Regions from separate parts of the Paraburkholderia sp. J41 genome, predicted to be linked through region 1. Evidence: riboswitches for the same ligand, from Rfam matches in the RefSeq annotation. Region 1 holds a riboswitch; each other region holds the start of a gene.

Region 1 (5,309 bases):
CCGCACGCCGATCAGCGCCATGGCTTGTGCGATGTCGTCGCCGCCCGTGCGCATCGTGGCGGTGCCCCACACGGAAAGCCCGATGGCGCGCGGGTAATCGCCGTGCTCCTGCAAATGCCGCTCGATCAACTGTTGCGCCGACTTCGAGCCGAGCGCCCACGCCGCTTGCGTGGGTACGGCGCGCGTATCGACCGAGTAGAAGTTGCGGCCCGTGGGCAGCACGTCGGGACGCCCGCGCGAAGGCGAACCGCTCGGGCCGGGCGCGACGAAGCGGCCTTCGAAACCGCGACGCAATGCACGCATTTCCGCGCGGCCGCACGCGTCGAGGCGCGGCAGCACGTCGTCGCTCAAGCGGGCCAACACCCTGGCGGTTCGCGGCAAGGCATCGGCATGAATATCGCCTGGCATGCCTAAGCAAATGGCGTCGATCAGCCTCGATGCCAATGCTTCGATGCGTTCGCGCGTATCGCCCGCATGACGCCACGGCGCATCGCTCACTTGCGCGAGCAACGCGGGACGCGCGCCGCGCCACGGCGCGGCCCAATCCACCGTAGCGGGATCGAGCCCATGTTCGATTTGCAGGTCGCGCGCGATCGCGTCGATCAAACCGGCGTTCGCGCCCTGCCCGTCGGCGCACGCATAACGCCCGAGCGCGAGCAGCGTGTCGCGCCGTTGCACGCCTTGCGGCGATTCGCCGAACGTATGCAGGCCGTCGCGAATCTGCGCTTCCTTGAGTTCGCAAAGGTACGCGTCGGCGCGCGTGAGCAGATCGTCTTCGGCCGCCCGATCCTGCGGCGCGGCCAGGCTCAACTCCTCGTGCAGGCGATGCTCCACGAGGGTGGCGAGTATTGTCTTGCGCAGCAGTTTCGCGCGGCGCGGATCGACCATCAGCGCTTCGTAATACTCGTCCACCTGACGTTCGAGATCCTGCAACGGCCCGTAGTTTTCGGCACGCGTGAGCGGCGGCATCAGATGATCGACGATCACGGCCTGCGCGCGGCGCTTGGCCTGACTGCCCTCGCCCGGATCGTTGACGATGAACGGATAAAGATGCGGCAGCGGCCCGAGAATCATGTCGGGCCAGCAGGTTTGCGCGAGCGCGACGCTTTTGCCCGGCAGCCATTCCAGATTGCCGTGCTTGCCCACATGCGCGATTGCGTCGATACCGAACGCGTCGCGCAGCCAGAAGTAGAACGCGAGGTACGCATGCGGCGGCACGAGTTCGGCGTCGTGATAATTCGCGTAGGTGTCGTCGCCGCGCGATCGCGAAGGCTGGATGCCGACGAACACCTGGCCGCAGCGCCAGCCCGCGATCATGAAGCGCCCGCGCCGTACCGTCGGGTCTTGCTCGGGCGCGCCCCAACGCCCGATCAATGCGTTCTGCGCCTCCACCGGCAGTTGCGCGAAGCGCGCGCGGTAGTCGTCGAGCGAAAGACTTTGCCACGCGGGCCGCAGCGCGCGCGTGCCGGGGTCGTTGGTCACGCCTTGCGTGAGCGCCTGCATGAGCGCTTCGCCGTCGGCGGGAACGTCGGCCGTGCGATAACCTTCGTCGCGCAGCATGCGCAAGATGCCCACGACGGATGCGGGCGTATCGAGCCCCACGCCGTTGCCGATGCGCCCTTCGCTCGTCGGGTAGTTGGCGAGCACGAGCGCGAGCTTTTTCTTTTCGTTCGGAATCCTGCGCAATGCGCACCAGCGCCGAGCCAGTTCCGCGACGAATGCCACGCGTTCCTCGTCGGGCTGATAACGCACCACGTCCACTTGCGTATGCTTGCAGTGATACGCGAGTCCCTTGAAACTGATCGCGCGCGTAATCACGCGGCCGTCCACTTCGGGCAGCGCGATATGCATGGCGATGTCGCGCGAATTGAGGCCGTGATTGTCCTTGAGCCAGTCGTCGCGATTGCCGCCGCTCAGGATCACTTGCAGCACGGGCGCGTCGCCGGCGATCTCGATCGGCTCGGGATCGTCCAGCGACGAAGCCGCGAACGCCGTGGTGTTCAACACGAGCGCCACGTCATGCTCGGCCGCGAGCTGCGCGAGCACGTCGCGGCTCAGCGCGTCCTTGAGCGACGTGATGGCGAGCGGCAGCGGATTCATGCCGCGTTCGATCAGCGCTTCGATCAGCGCGTCAAAGGCCGCCGTATTCGCGGCCTGCAAATGCGCCTTGTAAAACAGCAGCGCGACCACGCTCGCGCCGGGCTTCCAGCGCGCGCGCCATGCGTCGATGGTCGCCACGTCGCGCTGCGGGCAATAAAGCGCGGCGGCAGGCAGCGCGACCGGCGGCGGCGGCTCCGTGCCCCAACCGAACGCGCGCCACGCCAGCGCGCGCAAAAACGACTCGGCGTTCGCCGCGCCGCCTTCGCGCAGATAGCGCCACAGCAAGCGGCAAAACGCGGGCTCGGCGCGGCTTCTCGCGATGAGATTCGGGTCTTCCTGCAAGTCGCCCGAAAACATCGCGAGCAACTGCGCGCGCCGCCCGGCAAGCGCGACCACCTGTTCGATGCCGTATGGCCAATATGCCTCGCCGCCCAGATGATCGACCACCACCACGCGCGCATGCTGCAACACGTCGTCGACATAAAAGTCCACCGAAGCGTTCTGCCGCAAATAGGTGACGTTCGCGAGCCGCACGGCCGGAAAGCCCTCGGGCAAGCGGGGCACGACGCTCGCGAGCAAGGCGAGCGTCGTGTCGGCGGAACTCAGCACGACGATTTCGGCCGGCTGCTGGTCGACGCGAACCACGCCTTGCGTGTCGTCGACGAAACCGCCCGGCGTGGTGCGCAGCAAATGCATCTCGCGGCCTCGTTACGTGCGTGGCGTGTGTGGCGTGTGTGGCATGTGCGGCGTGCGTGACATCATTGCGGCGCTCACTTCGCGGGCGTGGTTTGCGTTTGCGCGAGCGCGGCTTCGAACGCCGCTTGCAGCGCCGCGCCTTCGAGGTCCTCGCCGATCAGCACGAAGCGGCTCGCGAGCGGTTGCGCAGCGCTTTCCTGCGCATTCCAGCGGCGGTCGAAATAGCTGTCGAAACGGCGGCCCACGCCTTGAATCACGAGGCGCATGGGCGCGCCCGGCAAAGCGGCGAAACCCTTCACGCGATAAATCGTGTGCGCGTCGACGAGTTGCTGGAGCGCTTCGATCGCGGCGTCGCGCGAGGCGACCTGCGCGGCCACCACGACCGAGTCGAACTCGTCGTGATGATGGTCGGCGTCGTCGGCGGAACCATGGTGATCGTGACGCAGATGAATGCTTTCTTCCGATGCGGCTTCGAGCCCGAGCAGCGTATGCAGGTCGAGCTTGCCGTGCTGCGCGCGCACGATCTTCACCTGCGGCGGCAGTTCTTCGCGCAACTGCGCAACGAGCGCATCCTGCCCGGCTTCGTCGAGCAGATCGGTCTTGTTGAGAATGACGAGGTCGGCGGCGCTGAGCTGGTCTTCGAACAACTCGTGCAGCGGCGACTCGTGATCGAGATTCGGATCGGCACGGCGCTGCGCATCCACGGCCAGCGGGTTTTCCGCGAACTGGCCGCTTGCGGCCGCGGGCGCATCGACCACGGTCACGACCGCATCGACCGTGAACGCGTTGCGAATGGAAGGCCAGTTGAACGCCTGCACGAGCGGCTTCGGCAGCGCGAGCCCCGAGGTTTCGATCAGCACGTGGTCGATCTCGCCGCGACGTTCGAGCAGTTGCTCCATCACCGGAAAAAACTCTTCCTGCACGGTGCAGCAAAGGCAACCGTTCGCGAGTTCGTAAAGCTGGCCTTCGGTCTCGTTGCCGTTTTCATCGCAGCCTATGCCGCAGCCGCGCAGAATTTCGCCGTCGATACCGAGTTCGCCGAATTCGTTGACGATCACGGCCACGCGCAGGCCGCCCGCGTGACGAAGAATGTGACGCAGCAGCGTGGTTTTACCGCTGCCGAGAAAGCCCGTCACGATGGTGACCGGAATCTTGCGCATCTGCATGAAGTGCTCCTTCGGCGCCCGGCGAGGCCAACGTGGCGCGATGCGAATCTCGATCGTTCGAACCGGGAAGCGGCCTGCCAAGGCGCATGCGTTCGCGCGCGCCGAAAACGTTGCGCGCGCAACGGCACGGCGCTGCATGGCGCGGCGGCTTCCCTTGGGGACGAACGATTCCGATCGCTCTCGAACGCAACGCGGGCCACGCCCGCCGATCGCATGAAAGCATGAAAGTCACGGCTTCTACGCCGCATCCCCGCAGCGCGAATCCTCGTTTCTGGCCGGTATCCGGACTGACGATGCGCCGCCTCGCCTTCCCGCGCGAACGTCCTTGCGGGCGTTTCGCACAGTGGCTTCGTGAAAGCGGCTTGCGGCGTTCGTGCGATGCTTCGCTCGATTGCCGCGCTCGTTGTACCGTTGCGGGTGCAGTTCAGGTTGGCCGTGCCCGTGGCGGGATGGCTCCCTGATTCCCGTTTAACTGCGCGCGCCAGTTTGCGCGCGCGAGCACCAGAGTGCGTGCGAGTGTAGGCGCGCGAGGTTCCCGCGTCAAGGAAGCGCGCTGAAAGCCGGCGAGCGCTCGCGCGCGAAAGCGCGTGTGCTATCGTAGCGCGCAATTCGCGGGTTCCGCCGGGGTTTCACCGCGGCTTTACGAAACGCTTCCGCCCGCTTTGTCACGTCTTTATCCGCCTTCGCCGTGAATCGCGCCTTGTTTTCCGCTGTTTTCGCTTCGATGCCGGCCGACGCCGATGGCAGCGCCGCGCCGCTCGCCATCGGCATCGGCTGCCGGCGCGGCGTGACGCTCGCCCAACTGGAGGCGGCGGTGCAGGCGGCGCTTGGCGACTGGCCGATCGCGCGCGTGGCGGCGGTGGCGACGCTCGCCGCGAAAGCCGGCGAACCCGCGTTGCGCGAATTCTGCGCCGCGCATGCGCTCGCGCTCGCCGCCTTCACGCGCGAACAGATCGACGCAATGCCCGCGCTCTCGCCGCCCTCGCTCGCCGCGCGCGCGCGTCATGGCGTGGACGGCGTTTGCGAACCGTGCGCGCGGCTCGCGGCAAACGGCGGCCCGCTCGTGCGCGGCAAACTCGCGCTCGACGGCGTGACCGTCGCGATCGCGCTCAAGCTCACCTGAAATCACCCGACATCGACGATGAAAACCGATCCCGAATCGCACTTGCGCATGACCCAACGCCGCCGCGAAGGCCACGAGAAAAAGCAGGCTTCGGCGACGCTCGAAAAAGGTCTGTTGATCGTCAACACCGGCAACGGCAAGGGGAAAAGCACGGCCGCGTTCGGCATGGCCGTGCGCGTGCTCGGCCACGGCATGAAACTGGGCGTGGTGCAGTTCATCAAGGG
Region 2 (5,309 bases), on a different contig from region 1:
CGAAGGTGGAGATCGACCAGTCGTGGTGCGCATAGCCGAGGCGCGCGTCCAGGTCCTGCGCGTGGTACGGATTGCGGCCGTTCTCGTGACCGTAGGCGTAGGGCTGCGTGGCGTCGATGCCGGCCGTGGCGTAGTCGTGCAGGCCGAGCGAATACGTGAGGCCGCCGAGCGCCGCGAGCGGTCCCGTCGAGGCGATCGTGCCCGAGGTGCGCAGTTGCGTGTCGAAGGTCTTGTTCGAGCCGCCGCCGAACGAGACCGTGGTCTGGTTCGGCTGATTCGACGCATGGCGCGTGAAGAGTTGCACCACGCCGCCCACGGCGTCCGCGCCGAACGAGGCCGCCGCGGGGCCGGAAATCACCTCGGCGCGATCGAACGACGAAGTCGGCAGGTCGGCCCAGGCGGCGGAGCCCGTGGTGGCCGAACCCACGCGAATGCCGTCGATGAACACCGCCACCTGGCTTGCCGACGAACCGCGAATGCTCACCGCCGCCGTCGTGCCGGGGCCGCCGTTTTGCGCGACGCTCACGCCGGGCAGCGTGGCGAGCGCCTGCGTGATGCTCGGGTCGGCGGGCGAAAGGCGGTCGAGGTCGGTGCGCGTGAGCACCTGCGTGCTGGCGTAGCGGCCGTCGAACGATTGCGGCAGACGCTGGGTGTCGCCGGTCACGAGGATGTTCGGCAAGGTGGCGCCGGCGTCGGGATCGGCGTTGCTGTCGGCGAAAGCGGCTTGCGAGGCGCAGGCGAGCGCGGCCGACGCGAGGAATAGGCTGGAAAACTTCATGATGCGGCTGGAAACAGCTCCTGATTGCGGGCTGTCCGTGCAACGGGCGACCGCGCGGGCGCGGCGCTTTGGCGCATTGGGGGACCCCGCCCGCTGCGGCTGCTGGACTGACGCGATGGCAGGTCTCCTGGCTCGCGGGTCGCCGTTCGACGCCGGCCTTCCCGGTTTCCCAGTGGCCTGAGTGGGCGCGAACTCGCCGCTTACAGTTGCGGGGGCAGCCGCAGACTCGGCGTGTGCCTCACTGCGTTCCCTTTTGATCCCGTCGCCGGGAACCATCAGCGCGCAAGGGTAATGGCCGCGCCGCCCGGGCGTCAACCCGCGCGTCGATATTGCGGCGCGAAGTGTGGCGAAAACGCCGGATCGCGCGCGACATGGCGTTTCGATGATGCGGTTCGCGCGCGGTCTTGCGTCGGCGCCGCGTCGCTTGCCTAGCCTTGCGCCAGTCGCGCGCAGGCGGGCGTGAAAGCCCGCGATCCGCCAGCGCCGATCGCACCCTTTTCCGAAGGTGCCGAGCGGATACAAAACGGATACAACGCGCCGCGGAATAGACACTCGCGCCGGGTGTTTATCCGTTCGAAGGCCGCTGGAACCGCGCGGCGCATTGCGGCGCGGGCAGCGGTGGAGATACGCAAAATGGCTTTGTTCCTGATTGCCTGGCTCGGCGGCGTGCTGACCATCGTCAGTCCGTGCATCCTGCCGGTGCTGCCTTTCGTGTTCGCTCGCACCGGGCGGCCGTTCGTGCGCAGCGGCCTGCCGCTGCTCGTCGGCATGGCGCTCTCGTTCAGCGCGGTGGGCGCGCTCGCGGCCGTGGGCGGCGGCTGGGCCGTGGCGGCGAACCAGTATGGCCGCGCGGCCGCGCTCGTGCTGCTCGTCGTGTTCGGCGTGACGCTGCTCGTGCCCGCGGTGGCCGAGCGGCTGACGCGCCCGCTCGTGGCGTTCGGCTCGCGCCTTTCGGAAACGGCCGGCGACGCGCAGCGCAAGGGCGCGGGCTCGGGCGTGGGCGCCTCGCTGCTGCTGGGCGTGGCGACGGGCTTGCTGTGGGCGCCGTGCGCGGGCCCGATTCTGGGCCTGATCCTGACCGGCGCGGCGCTGCAAGGTGCGAGCGCGCGCACTTCGCTGCTGCTGCTCGCGTATGCGGCGGGCGCGGCCACTTCGCTGGCGCTCGCGCTGCTCGTGGGCGGCAAGGTGTTCGCGGCCATGAAGCGCTCGCTGGGCGCGGGCGAATGGCTGCGGCGCGCGCTGGGCGTCGCGGTGCTGGCGGGCGTGGCCGCCATCGCGCTGCATCTGGATACCGGCGTTCTCGCGCGCGTGTCGCTCGCGGGCACCAATCAGATCGAGCAAGGCTTGCTCGACCGCGTGCATTCGCGCGAGGCCGGCGCGCAGGCGAATTCGCCAGTCAGCTTGCAGGCAAACGCGAACGCACGAGCAAACGCAAACGCACAAGCCGCCGACACGAACGGCACGAACGACACGAGCCACGGCGCCGTCGCGGCGAAAACCTCGGCAACCGGCGCGCTGCCCGTGGAAGGCCGGTTGCCGGACCTGGGCGGCGCGGTGCAGTGGCTCAATTCGCCGCCGCTCACGGCGGCCGGTTTGCGCGGCAAGGTCGTGCTCGTCGACTTCTGGACCTACTCGTGCATCAACTGCCTGCGCGCGCTGCCTTACGTGCAAGCGTGGGCCGACAAATATCGCGCCTCCGGCCTGGTCGTGATCGGCGTGCATGCGCCCGAGTTCGCCTTCGAGAAAGACATCGGCAACGTGCGGCGGGCGGTGAGCGATCTCAAGATCGACTATCCGGTAGCCATCGACAACAACTATGCGATCTGGCGCGCGTTCGACAACGAGTATTGGCCCGCGCATTATTTCGTCGATGCGCAAGGGCAGATTCGCCATCATCACTTCGGCGAAGGCAATTATCAGGAATCCGAACAGGTGATTCGCGAGCTGCTGACCGAAGCGGGCGCGAAGAACGTGCCGGGCGGCTTCGTCACGGATACGGGCAAGGGCGTCGAAGCCGCGTCCACGATGACCGCCGTGCAGTCGCCGGAAACCTATCTCGGCTATCAGCGCGCGCACGGTTTCGCCTCGAAGGGCGACCCTGTCGCCGACGCGCCGCATCGCTACGAGGCCGGTCCGCTCGATCTGAACCAGTGGGCGCTGGCGGGCACGTGGACGCTCGGCGCGGAACACACCGACCTCGACGCGGCGGGCGGCGACATCGTTTATCGCTTCCATGCGCGCGATCTGCATCTCGTGCTGGGGCCGGCGGCGAACGGCAAGCCCGTGCGGTTTCGCGTGACGATCGACGGCGCGCCGCCGGGCGCGAATCACGGCGCCGACACCGACGCCAACGGCAACGGCGTGGTGGACGGCCAGCGTTTGTATCAACTCGTGCGTCAGCAAGGCGACATCGGCGACCGCACGTTCGAAATCCGCTTTCTCGATCCGGGCGTGCGCGCGTATTCGTTCACGTTCGGTTGACGGGATTCATTCGCCCGCTGCGGGCAAGGAGAGGCAACATGCGTGGGTTATCGAAGTCACGAAACACAAAACGGGCCGGCACGCTGCGCGCGGCGGTGAGCGCGCTCGCGCTCGCCGGCGCGGCGATCTTCGGCGTCGATCATGCGCGCGTGTTCGCCGCCGACGAGGCGCACACGGTGCCGCCGCCCGCGCTCGACGAAACGGCCGCGCCGAACGCGCACAGCGAAACCGTGGTGCTCGCGGGCGGTTGTTTCTGGGGCGTGCAGGGCGTGTTCCAGCACGTCAAGGGCGTGACCGAGGCGGTCTCGGGCTATGCGGGCGGCGCGCGCGCCACGGCGGGCTACGAGATGGTGAGCACGGGCACGACGGGCCACGCGGAGTCGGTGCGCGTGACCTTCGACCCGCAGCAGGTGAGTTTCGGGCGCATTTTGCAGATCTATTTTTCGGTGGCGCACGATCCGACCGAACTCGACCACCAGGGCCCCGACGAAGGCACGCAGTATCGCTCGACGATCTTCCCCACCACGCCCGAGCAGGCGCGCGTGGCGCGCGCGTATATTGCGCAGCTCGGCGGCGCGCATGTGTTCGCGCAGCCGGTGGTGACGACGATCGAAACGGGCCGCGCGTTCTATCCGGCGGAGACGTATCACCAGAACTATTTGACGCTGCACCCGGACGCGCCCTATATCGCCATCAACGATCTGCCGAAGGTGGCCGACCTGAAGCGCCTCTTTCCCGCGCAGTATCGCGAGAAGGCGGTGCTGGTGCCCACGCGCGCGACGTGACGGCGCGCACCGGGGCGTCACGGGCCGGATAACCGCGCGAATGCACGTCGAAGAACGCCGGGAGACGGCCCGCGCACGGCCCAAACGCGCTGCGGACGCGCCCCGGAGCGTCTGCAAAGCGCCCGCAAGGCGCGGGAAACTCCTCACCCTTTGCCGCTTCGGCGCGCTCGCGGATCGTAGTATTCTCTTGCGACGCGCTGACGGTTGCTGACATGGCTTTCACTGCCGCAACGGTCGTGCGCAATTTCATGCTCAGCCAAAAAGGGGATGTTTAATGAAGTTGTCGAAGCTCCTGCTCACCAGCGCGATTGCCGCGTCGGCCCTCGGTTTCGTCGCCGCTTCGGCGCATGCCGAAGACGTGCTCGATTCCGTCAAGCAATCCGGCGTGCTCAAGATCGGCCTCGAAGGCACTTACCCGCCGTTCGACTCCCGCAACAGCAAGGGCGAGCTGGAAGGCTTCGACGTCGACGTGGCAAAAGCCGTGGCGGCCAAACTGGGCGTGAAGCCCGAGTTCGTGCCCACGGAATGGAGCGGCATTATCGCGGCGCTCCAGGCCGGCAAGTTCGACGTGATCGTCAACCAGGTGACCATCACGCCGCAGCGCAAGCAAGCGGTCGATTTCACCCAGCCGTACACGTATTCGGCCGCGCAACTAATCCAGCGCGCCGACGACAAGCGCGAGTTCAAGTCGCTCGACGAGTTCAAGGGCGACAAGAAGCTGGGCGTGACGCTCGGCACCAATTACGACCAGATGGCGCGCGCCGTGCCCGGCATCAACGTGCAAACCTATCCGGGCGCGCCCGAGAAGCTGCGCGACCTCGCGGCGAGGCGGATCGACGCGACCATCGACGACCGTTTGATGCTGCCGTACATCATCAAGAATTCAAACTTGCCGCTGCGTCCGGGCGCCGTGCTGCAAGGCGCGGATCAGGACATGGGCATTCCGTTCCACAAGGGCAATCCGAAGTTCGCGAAGGCGCTGGACGACGCGCTCACGTCGCTCAAGCAGGACGGCACGCTCAAGAAGATTTCGATGAAGTGGTTCAACACCGACGTCACGCAGCCCATCGGCCACTGACCTCGTACGCCGCCCGTACGGCAGCGCGCCCGCGTTACGACGCCGGGCGCGTTTTTTTTGCGCCGCCGGCAATAAAGTGTGTCCGGCCGCCGCGCCGATACACTGCGATACAAAGCCGCGCGCGCCTTGCGGTATAACGGCTTCATTGCCGATTCGATTCCCCGGAGCCACTCATGTTTGCCGATGG
Region 3 (5,309 bases), on a different contig from region 1:
TTTGTCGTCCGCGCGATGGGGTCGGCGCGGGGTCGGCGCGGGGTCGGCGCGGGGTTGGCGCGCAGTTTGCACGACCGTGGGGCGCGCATGCTGCGCCGCATCGAACACGGCGCAAACGTCGTTCGGCGTATTCAGCCACGGCCGGGCGCGTCCGGCTGCTGGCGCTCGATCCAGTTGCGCCGGTCCTCGCGCGGCGTCACGCCGAAGCGCTCGCGGTACGCATTCGAGAAATGCGCCGCCGACGCGAAACCGCACGCGAGGCTGATCTGCACGACCGACTGACTCGTGCGCTGCAACAGCGAGCGCGCCTTGGCGAGCCGCAGGCCGAGATAGTATTTCGCCGGCATGGCGTTCAGATACTGGCGAAAAAGCCGCTCCAACTGCCGCCGCGACACGCCCGCGAGCGCGGCGATTTCATCGCTCGTGAGCGGGTCTTCGATATTGGCTTCCATGAGCTTGAGCGCCTCGTTCAAACGGGGATGCCGCTCGCCCGGCGCCGTCACGAACGGAATGCGCTGGCGCTCCTCGCCGCTGCGCAGCGTGCTCGCGCCGAGCGCGTCGGCGATGCGTTCCGCGAGTTCGGGGCCGTGGTCGCGGCCGATCATCGCGAGCATGAAGTCGAGCGTCGCCTGGCCGCCCGCGCAGGTCGCGCGGTCGCGGTCGATCTCGTAGATCTGCTGCGTGACGATGCTGCGCTCGAAGCGCTCCGCGAACTGCTGATACGTTTCCCAGTTCGCGGCCACGCGATAGCCGCTCAACTGCCCCGCCAGCGCGAGCCACCACGCGCCGTGATGAATGCCGATCACACGCGGCGTGCGCGGCGCGATGCGCGCGAGCGCGGCGAGACAGCCCTGCTGCTCCGCGAACGGCCGATGGCCCTCGCTCACGACGACGAGCCAGTCGGGCGTTTCCTCGAAGCGCGGGTCGAAGCGCTCGTCGAAGGCGAAATCGGCGGCCCATTGCGCGCCGCCCGCGAGCGGCACCGCGCGGCCGTCCCACGAGCCCACGCGCCAGCGGTACAGCGCGCGGCCGTCGATCTCGTTGGCGAGATTGAGCGCGTCGACGATCGGGCCGACACCCGACATCGACACGGGCGGCAACGCGACGATCGCCACCTGCGTCGTGCCGGAGGACGCGCGCGCGGGCGAGGCGGTAGAGCAAACCATCGGCGAAACGGCTCCCGAACGCCGCGCTTACTTGAGGCTGCCCGACAGAAACTGGCGCAGCCGCTCGCTCCTCGGGTTCGCAAAGACCTCCGCAGGCTGGCCTTCCTCTTCCACGCGGCCTTGATGCAGGAACATCACATGGTTCGACACGTTGCGCGCGAAACCCATTTCGTGCGTGACGACGATCATCGTGCGGCCTTCCTCGGCGAGCTTTTGCATGACCTTGAGCACTTCGCCCACGAGTTCCGGGTCGAGCGCGGACGTCGGCTCGTCGAACAGCATCACGTCGGGATGCATCGCCAAGGCGCGCGCGATCGCCACGCGCTGCTGCTGCCCGCCCGAGAGATGCGAGGGATACTGCTTCTCCACGCGCGGCGCGAGGCCCACTTTCTCCAGATACGTGCGCGCGCGTTCGGCGGCTTCCTGGCGCGGCACGCCCAGCACGTGCAGCGGCGCTTCCATCACGTTTTCGAGCACGGTCATGTGCGACCACAGATTGAAATGCTGAAACACCATCGCGAGCTTGGTGCGAATGCGCTGAAGCTGCCGGTGATCGGCCACCTCGAGGTCGCCGTGGCGGCCAGCCCTCGTGCGCACCGGTTCGCCGTCGACGACGATCTCGCCCGCGTTCGGCTTCTCCAGAAAGTTGATGCAGCGCAGGAAGGTGCTTTTGCCCGAACCGCTCGCGCCGATGATGCTGATCACGTCGCCCTTTTTCGCGTCGAGCGACACGCCCTTGAGCACTTCGTTGTCGCCGTAGCGCTTGTGAATGTCGCGCGCGACGAGCGTGCTCGCGCCGTCTTGCGGTGCGTTTGCCGCCGCGGGTTTCGAAGATCCGGCCATGCTCGTCCCCTTCCTGTTTCCGGTGAAGCCAGCCCAAACGATACCGGCGAAGGCGAGACTTTACACCGCGAGCGCGTAAAAAAAACGCCCCGGCGAGGCGGGGCGTTCTCCGACGGCGCAGGCGGTGAAGCGCAGCCCGGCGTGATGCGGCGCCTGTTCGCGCGGCCGCGCTCGCACAACGCCGCGCCAGGCGTTATCGAGCTTTATCGAGCCTTAACAGCGCTACCAGGCGTTAGCAGGCGTACCAGGCGCATCCAGCCGCTATCAGGCGTTAGCAGGCATCCCGACGAAACGCCCCGCCGCTCCCCGTCACCGAACGGCCGTTTCGCGCCGACTACGCAACGCGCGGGCGCCGCACGCCGCCTGCACGGGCGCGCGTATCGAAAAGCCGTTCGGCCATGGCGCCGAACGCGAGGCCGATGGTCGTCCACAAGATCGCCTGCATGCCGATCGACACCGCGCGAAACTTCCACAGAAGCACGGCCGGGAACGCGGCGGGCACTTCGTCGATCGCCGGCAGCGCGAGCTGGATCGCGCCGATCACGACGACGAACAGCGCGAGCGCCGCAATCGACGCGTTCCAGCCGCCGAGCTTCGGCGCCAACGCCGCGCGCACCTTGAGCGAGAACACCGAAACGGCAAGGGAAATCGCGATCATCAGGAAAAAGAGCCCGGTGCGGTAGCCGATGGTCTCCGGGTCGCCGACCGAAGGCGGATTCGCCGGATATTTGATGTCCGGCACGAGATAGATCGCCACGAACGCCGCGAGCGCGAGCCACGCGGAGAGCGCGCGCGCCGGCAAACGCCCCGCGCGGCCGTGCGCGAACGCGAACACGAGCGCGAACAGGCCGCCGACGGAGGCGCCATACACCATCACGCCCGTAAAGAGGCCGTAGCCCGACTGCGTGGCGCGGCTCACGAGTTCGGGCTCGGGCGGCTCGCCCTTCGCGGCGTCGGCCTTTTGCTCGAACGAAATGGCCCGATCGACCTGCGGCTCGCCCGCGATCTTCGCGAAGCCGAACGTGAGCAGTCCCGCGGCGATGCCAGCCAGCATCCCGCGCATCAACAGCTTGCCAACCATGTCAGCTCCCGTTCAGTGGCAAGGAAAGCCGAGCAGATGGCGGCCGTCGTGGACGAACTCGTGGACGTACATGCCCGGAAAGATCGACGTCGCGCCCTGTTCCGCACCGACGAAGTAGAGCGCGAGCAGCAGCATGAGGCCGCCGAACGCGGCCCAGGGGAGGATCTCGCGCAGCGGAATGGGCGCCGGCGCGGCCGGGGCATGCTGCAAGGGCAAAGAGGCTTCGGACATGATGACTTCTCCTGGGGTTGCGCGCCCCGTTAGTCGTGATTGCGTTGAAGGTACACGACGCGCGGGTCTGACTTCCGTTGCGGCGCGAATCCGGCGAGTGATCGCAGGACCGGCGGCAACGGTTACAGTGGCGCGACCGCGCCGGAGTTGCACCGGCTTCCGCGTGTCGTGAGCCCTGTATTCTACGCGCTGCGGCGAAGCGACGCGGTCGCGCTGGATTCGACGGAGAAAAATTCGGAATGACGACGATGGTCTGGCTGGTGAGCCACGCGGCAAACGCGGCGCTGCGCGCGGGCACGTTCGCGGTGACGGCGCGCGAGGATGCGCACGAAGCGCATGAAGAGTCGGAGGCGCATGAAGAAGCCGAAGCGCTCGATGCGCGTTCGGCGGCGGCAATGGAAGCCTGGCGCGAACGCTGGCTCGCGCGAATCGGCCGTTCGGCGCGCGTGATCGCCAGCCCTGCCGCGATCGCCGTGGCGACGGCGCGCGCGGCCGGTTTCGCCGCCGCCGGCATCGAACGCTCGCACGCGCTCGCCGAAGCCGGTTTCGGCGCATGGCAAGGCCGCCGTCTCGCCGATATCGCGCAAGAAGCGCCCGACGCGCTGGCGGCCTGGACGCGCGACGCCGCGTTCCGTCCGCCCGGCGGCGAGTCGTTCGACGACGTGCGCGCACGTCTCGGCGCGTGGCTCGATGCGCTCGCGTCGCAGTCGCCATCATCATCGTCATCGTCGCCGTCATCGCCCTGTGAAACGGTGGTCGCGTTCGCGAGCGCGAGCGTGCTCCGCGCGGCGATCCTGCATGCGCTCGAAGCGCCGTCGGCGAGCTGGCGCGCCATCGAAATCGCGCCGCTGGACGTGGTGCTGCTGCGCCGCGCGCGCGAAGGGTGGGTCTGGGTCGCGCACCCCGCGTGAGCGCCGCCTGCGCCGCCTGCGTCCCTTGGAGCCGCCCTACTCCAGGCCCAGTTGCGCCTTGATCGCGGGCAGCATGTACTGCACGGCGGCGCGCCCTTCGGCGACGGCCGGCCCCGCGCGGTGAAAATCGAAAATGCCCATGCCGCCCAGACGCGGCTGGATCAGCACGTCGGCGGGTTCGCCCGCGAGGCGGCTGCGCGTGATGCGCACCTGCATGATGTCGATGCTTTGCGCGATCGAACTCAGCATCGAAGGCGCGCGCGCGCTGGGCGGCGGCGCCACGCGCACGTCCACGCCGCCCGCCGGGCCAGGCGCCGCGGGCTGAAGCCAGCCCGGAAAGCGCTTGCCGTTGCGGCGCATGAGCGGCGCGGGCACGGGCGCGGCGGCATCGGGCGCCGCGCCCGCTTCCACCGGCACCGTGCGCGGCACGGTGTCGATCGCGCCGCCCAGGTCGCGGCCGTTCAGAATGTCGTGATTGAGGTCGATGGCGATCACGGTGTCGGCGCGCATCGCGCGCGCGGCCGAAACCGGCACCGGGTTGCTCAGCCCGCCGTCCACGAGCCACACGCCGTCGTGCCAGATCGGCGTGAAAATGCCGGGAATGGCGATGGAGGCGCGCACCGCGTCCACCACGCCGCCCTCGCGCAGCCAGACTTCGCGGCCCGTGTCGAGTTCGGTGGCCACGGCCGCGAACGGCACCTTGAGGTCGTCGATGGCGCGGCCGTTGAACTGTTGCGCGAACAGGTCGATCACCTTGCGCCCGCCCAGCAGGCCGCCCGAAAACCGCAGGTCGAGCAAGCGCACGACGGTCTGCCAGGTGAGCTTGCTCACCCAGTCTTCGAGCCAGTCGAGATCGCCGTTCGCGTACACCGCGCCCACGAGCGCGCCGATGGAGGTGCCGCACACCACGTCGGGCTTGATGCCGGCTTCCTCCAGCGCGCGGATCGCGCCGATATGCGCCCAGCCGCGCGCGGCGCCGCCGCCGAGCACGAGCCCCACGCGCCGCGGCCGCCGCCGATGCGTCACCATGCCGGCCTCGCTTCGCCCCGCGCGGCGGCGATGTCGGAACGGCTCAAT

What was found. A riboswitch is a leader RNA that binds a small molecule or an ion and turns the genes downstream of it on or off. The one in region 1 is predicted to bind cobalamin.
Region 2: linked by a shared signal. The riboswitch ahead of U5805_RS00445 (TonB-dependent receptor domain-containing protein) and the one ahead of cobW (cobalamin biosynthesis protein CobW) in region 1 are both predicted to bind cobalamin.
Region 3: linked by a shared signal. The riboswitch ahead of U5805_RS03500 (CbtB domain-containing protein) and the one ahead of cobW (cobalamin biosynthesis protein CobW) in region 1 are both predicted to bind cobalamin.

What each region holds. Positions count from the first base shown of each region.
Region 1 covers NZ_CAJMZE010000006.1:176,341-181,649, reverse strand. Annotated here, with positions in the region: gene cobN (cobaltochelatase subunit CobN) at 1-2,796, opposite strand, end outside; gene cobW (cobalamin biosynthesis protein CobW) at 2,871-3,962, opposite strand; cobalamin riboswitch at 4,218-4,483, opposite strand; gene U5805_RS08500 (cobalamin biosynthesis protein) at 4,687-5,085, shown strand; gene cobO (cob(I)yrinic acid a,c-diamide adenosyltransferase) at 5,104-5,309, shown strand, end outside.
Region 2 covers NZ_CAJMZE010000001.1:94,329-99,637, reverse strand. Annotated here, with positions in the region: gene U5805_RS00445 (TonB-dependent receptor domain-containing protein) at 1-778, opposite strand, end outside; cobalamin riboswitch at 878-1,070, opposite strand; gene U5805_RS00440 (cytochrome c biogenesis protein DipZ) at 1,412-3,259, shown strand; gene msrA (peptide-methionine (S)-S-oxide reductase MsrA) at 3,298-4,044, shown strand; gene U5805_RS00430 (transporter substrate-binding domain-containing protein) at 4,319-5,122, shown strand.
Region 3 covers NZ_CAJMZE010000002.1:343,357-348,665, forward strand. Annotated here, with positions in the region: gene U5805_RS03485 (GlxA family transcriptional regulator) at 132-1,166, opposite strand; gene U5805_RS03490 (ABC transporter ATP-binding protein) at 1,194-2,009, opposite strand; gene U5805_RS03495 (CbtA family protein) at 2,344-3,090, opposite strand; gene U5805_RS03500 (CbtB domain-containing protein) at 3,103-3,321, opposite strand; cobalamin riboswitch at 3,364-3,526, opposite strand; gene U5805_RS03505 (histidine phosphatase family protein) at 3,561-4,232, shown strand; gene U5805_RS03510 (patatin-like phospholipase family protein) at 4,269-5,258, opposite strand; gene U5805_RS03515 (hypothetical protein) at 5,305-5,309, opposite strand, start outside.